DNA from 2 places in the Streptomyces sp. NBC_00569 genome. Region 2 is predicted to be linked to the other one. Evidence: riboswitches for the same ligand, from Rfam matches in the RefSeq annotation. Region 2 holds a riboswitch; the other holds the start of a gene.

Region 1 (2,386 bases), 1.5 Mb from region 2:
GGTCTCCGCGAAGATGCCCTCGGTCTGCGCGAGGAGCTTGATCGCCTCGACGACCTGCTCGTCGTCGACGTCCTCCACGGCGCCGCCGGTGCGGCGGGCGATGTCGAGGACGTACGGGCCGTCGGCCGGGTTGCCGATGGCCAGGGACTTGGCGATCGTGTTCGGCTTCTGCGGCCGCACGACGTCGTGGCCGCCCTTGTAGGCGACGGACACCGGCGAGCAGCCCTCGGCCTGGGCGCCGAAGAGCTTGTACGGCTTGTCCTCGACGAGGCCGAGCTTGATCAGCTCCTGGAGGCCCTTGTCGATCTTCGTGAACTGGGAGCCGGACGCGATCGGGATGACCAGCTGGTCCGGGAGCCGCCAGCCGAGCTGCTCGCAGATCTCGTACGCGAGCGTCTTGGAGCCCTCGCCGTAGTACGGGCGCAGGTTGACGTTGACGAAGCCCCAGCCCTCGCCGAGCGGGTCGCCGATGAGCTCGGAGCAGAAGCGGTTGACGTCGTCGTAGTTGCCCTCGATACCGACGAGTTCGCCGCCGTAGACCGCGGCCATGACGACCTTGCCCTGCTCCAGGTCGTGCGGGATGAACACGCAGGAGCGGAAGCCGGCACGGGCCGCGGCGGCGCCGACGGCGCCGGCGAGGTTGCCGGTGGAGGAGCAGGACAGGGTGGTGAAGCCGAAGGCGCGGGCGGCCTCGATGGCCTGGGCGACGACGCGGTCCTTGAAGGAGTGCGTGGGGTTGCCGGAGTCGTCCTTGACGAACAGCTTGCCCTGCTCGACGCCGAGTTCACGGGCAAGGTTGTCGGCCTTGACGAGCTTGGTCCAGCCGGGGTTCAGGTTCGGCTTCTCGGCGACGTCGGCCGGGACGGGCAGGAGAGGGGCGTAGCGCCAGATGTTGGCGGGTCCGGCCTCGATCTCCTTGCGCAGCGACTCGGGGTCGCCGACCGGCAGGTCGTAGGAGACTTCGAGCGGCCCGAAACACTCGGCACAGGCGAAGATCGGTCCGAGCGGGAAGCTGGTGCCGCACTCGCGGCAGGAAAGCGCCGAGGCGGGTCCGAGATCAACGGACGTGGTGGTGGCGACAGTCTGCGCAGCCATGATGGCGAGGCCCTTTCTCCTCATCTTCCTCGCGGCGCATCTCGCCACGAGACGGAATTGGCACCTTCCCCACCTGGACCTCGACAAGGTCGGCGGGAGGGTTGCCGGGACTTCAACGGGCCGTATCCCTCTGTCCCTCTGGATGAGCGCTATTCGGTTGTTGAGCTGGCACTTGATCACTCAAGCGCGGCGGCGACCCCGACATGCGATGGTCACCGGCGTTGTTCAAGACTGTAACCGAAGGCCTGGACGCTTGAGATAGTCGTCCGAACCGCGAGATGGATCACAGTTCGTGATCAGACAGTTCAGACAGTGAGGAGCCGCGCACCGTGCTGGAAGAAGTTGAGCGCTGGCTGAGCAGGCGTTCCTGGTCGGTGTCGGACCGCCCGCTCCCTCAGTTGATCGCCGCGAAGCGTGCCTCGGGCACCTCGGTGAGCGTGGTACTGCCCGCGCTGAACGAGGAGGAGACGGTCGGCGAGATCGTCGCCGAGATCCGGCGCGCCCTGATGACGGAGCGGGTGCCGCTGGTCGACGAGCTGGTGGTGATCGACTCGGGCTCGACGGACCGTACGGCCGAGGTCGCGCGGGCCGCCGGGGCGCGCGTCGTGCACCGGGACACGATCCTGCCGAGGATCCCGGCCCTGCCCGGCAAGGGCGAGGTGCTGTGGCGCTCGCTGCTCGTGACGGGCGGCGACATCGTCTGCTTCGTCGACGCGGACCTGAAGGAGTTCTCCGCGGACTTCGTCTCGGGGATCGTGGGCCCGCTGCTCACGGATCCCGGCGTGGACTTCGTGAAGGCGATGTACGACCGCCCGCTCGGGTCCGCCGCGGGCCAGGGGGGCCGGGTCACGGAGCTGGTCGCGCGCCCCGTCCTCAATCTGCACTGGCCGCTGCTCGCGGGGTTCGTGCAGCCGCTCGGCGGCGAGTACGCGGCCCGCAGGTCGCTCCTGGAGCGCCTGCCGTTCCCCGTCGGTTACGGAGTCGAGCTCGGTCTTCTCGTCGACGCGCTGCACACGGTGGGCCTGGACGCGCTCGGGCAGGTCGACGTGGGCGTGCGCAAGCACCGGCACCAGGACGGGCAGGCGCTCGGGCGGATGGCCGCGGCGATCTACCGCACCGCGCAACTGCGGCTCGCGCGCGGGCACCTCGTACGTCCGGTGCTCACCCAGTTCGAGCGCGGGGAACAGGGATTCGAGCCGCGCACGCATGATGTGGACACCGAGGAACGCCCCCCGATGACCGAAATCACCGAGTACGCGGAGCGCCGCGTGGCGTAGCCGGGGCAATCGTA
Region 2 (2,386 bases):
GATCCTCGGCCTCGTACGGTCCATGTACGAGCACGCGAACGTGATCGAGGTCCCGGGCGACACGGTCGACATCGTCGGCACGGGTGGCGACGGCGCCAAGACGGTCAACATCTCCACGATGTCGGCCATCGTCATCGCGGGCACGGGCGCCAAGGTCGTCAAGCACGGCAACCGCGCCGCCTCGTCGGCGTCCGGCGCCTCGGACGTCCTGGAGAAGCTCGGCGTGAATCTGGAGCTGACCCCGAAGCGGGTGGCCGAGGTCGCGGAGGAGGCCGGGATCACGTTCTGCTTCGCCGTGAAGTTCCACCCGGCGCTGCGGCACGTGGCGGCGGCGCGCGGCCAGCTGGGCATCCGCACCACGTTCAACTTCCTCGGTCCGCTGACCAACCCGGCCAAGGTGCGGGCGCAGGCCGTCGGGGTCGCCGACGCGCGGATGGCGCCCATCGTGGCCGGTGTCTTCGCCGAGCGCGGCCACTCGTCGCTCGTCTTCCGCGGCGACGACGGTCTGGACGAGCTGACGACGACGGCGACCTCGCGGATCTGGGTGGTCCGGGACGGCGCCGTGCGCGAGGAGGCCTTCGACCCGCGGGACGTCGGCCTCGAGCTGGTGCCGGTGTCCGCGCTGCGGGGCGCCGACGCCTCGTACAACGCGGAGGTCGCCCGCCGCCTCCTGGACGGTGAGAGGGGCCCGGTACGGGACGCGGTCCTCCTCAACTCGGCGGCGGCCCTCGTCGCTCTCACGCCCGGCGACGGCCCGCTGACCGACCAGATCCGGGCCGGCATGGCCCGCGCCGCCGAGTCGATCGACTCGGGCGCCGCGAAGAGGACGCTGGAGCGCTGGGTGGCGGCCAGCAACGCGTGAGCGCGTAAGGCACGCAGGGTGGGGAGGTACCGGCCGGTGCCTCCCCACCACGCTCCGTCCGGGATGCGGACACGCTGTTGCGATGAAGCGATCGGCTGGCATACTTCTCGGCAGGTCATGAGTGACAGCGATTAGGCCCCGGCTCGCTGTCCGGCAACCCTCCGTCCGTGGCGGGGTGCCCCGGGTGAAGACCAGGCAGGGCACAGCAAGGTGCTCTGCAAGCGCGGACCCCTGCACACCCTGGGGTCCTGGTCCTCAAGGGAGCAGTCTCGTGAGCAAGCGAATGCGATAGGGCATCTCCGCCCCACCTCCGCACACCCTTTTCCTTTTCGGCTGCGCCGTCGAGCCATCGGCTCCGGCATGGTCAATTCGCTTGCCTCTTACGGGAGTTCGCCATGTCTGTCTCCACCGCTGCCGCCGACCAGTCGCTTTGTACCCCTCTGCCGGTTCTCGGCCGTGATGTCACCGTTCCGCTCGTCACCGGTGGCGAGGTCACCTACGCGGCCCTCGACTACGCGGCCAGCGCCCCGGCGCTCCAGCGGGTCTGGGACGACGTGGCGGCCTACGCGCCGTACTACGGCAGCGTGCACCGCGGCGCCGGGTACCTGTCGCAGCTGTCGACCGACCTCTTCGAGAACTCCCGCGTGACCGTCGCCGAGTTCCTCGGCTGCCGCGCCGACGACCAGGTGATCTTCACCCGCTCGACCACCGACTCGCTCAACCTGCTCGCCGCCGTGCTCCCCGCCGACTGCGAGGTCTTCGTCTTCGAGACCGAGCACCACGCCTCCCTCCTGCCGTGGCGCGACGCCCGCGTGACCTACCTGAACGCGCCGCGCACGCCCGGTGAGGCCGTCCGGACCCTGGAGAGCGCCCTCGCCGACCGCGACCCCTACGGGCCCGCCCTGGTGTGCGTCACGGGTGCCTCGAACGTCACCGGCGAGCTGTGGCCCGTCCGTGAGCTCGCCGCCGCGGCCCACGCCCACGGCGCCCGTATCGTCCTCGACGCGGCGCAGCTCGCCCCGCACCACCCCGTCGACATCCAGGACCTCGACGTCGACTGGGTCGCCTTCTCCGGGCACAAGCTGTACGCGCCTTTCGGCTCCGGCGTCCTCGCCGGCCGCGCCGACTGGCTCCAGGCCTCCGAGCCGTACCTCGCCGGTGGCGGCGCCTCCCGCAAGGTCGCGCGGCGCGCCGACGGCGGTGTGGACGTCGAGTGGCACGACAGCGCGGCCCGCCACGAGGCCGGTTCGCCGAACGTCATCGGCGTCTACTCCATCGCCTCCGCCTGCAAGGCCCTCACCGAGGCGGGCTTCGACTCGCTCGTCGCCCGTGAGCAGTACCTGATCGGCAAGGTCCGTGACGGCCTCGCCGCCGTACCCGAGGTGAAGGTGCTCTCGCTGTTCGGCGACGACGCCCCGCGCGTCGGTGTCATCTCCTTCGTCGTCGACGGCTGGAACAGCTCGCACTTCGCGGCCGCGCTCTCCGCCGAGTACGGCATCGGGGTGCGCGACGGCCTCTTCTGTG

Evidence for each region. Region 2 has a riboswitch for S-adenosylmethionine ahead of OHO83_RS31665 (aminotransferase class V-fold PLP-dependent enzyme). Riboswitches for the same ligand answer to the same signal wherever they lie in the genome.
Region 1: another riboswitch for S-adenosylmethionine. It lies ahead of thrC (threonine synthase); the one in region 2 lies ahead of OHO83_RS31665 (aminotransferase class V-fold PLP-dependent enzyme).

The regions. Positions count from the first base shown of each region.
Region 1 covers NZ_CP107783.1:5,594,657-5,597,042, reverse strand. The annotation lists gene thrC (threonine synthase) at 1-1,095, opposite strand, end outside; SAM riboswitch class I at 1,113-1,244, opposite strand; gene OHO83_RS25275 (glucosyl-3-phosphoglycerate synthase) at 1,425-2,372, shown strand.
Region 2 covers NZ_CP107783.1:7,050,009-7,052,394, forward strand. The annotation lists gene trpD (anthranilate phosphoribosyltransferase) at 1-862, shown strand, start outside; SAM riboswitch class IV at 976-1,092, shown strand; gene OHO83_RS31665 (aminotransferase class V-fold PLP-dependent enzyme) at 1,258-2,386, shown strand, end outside.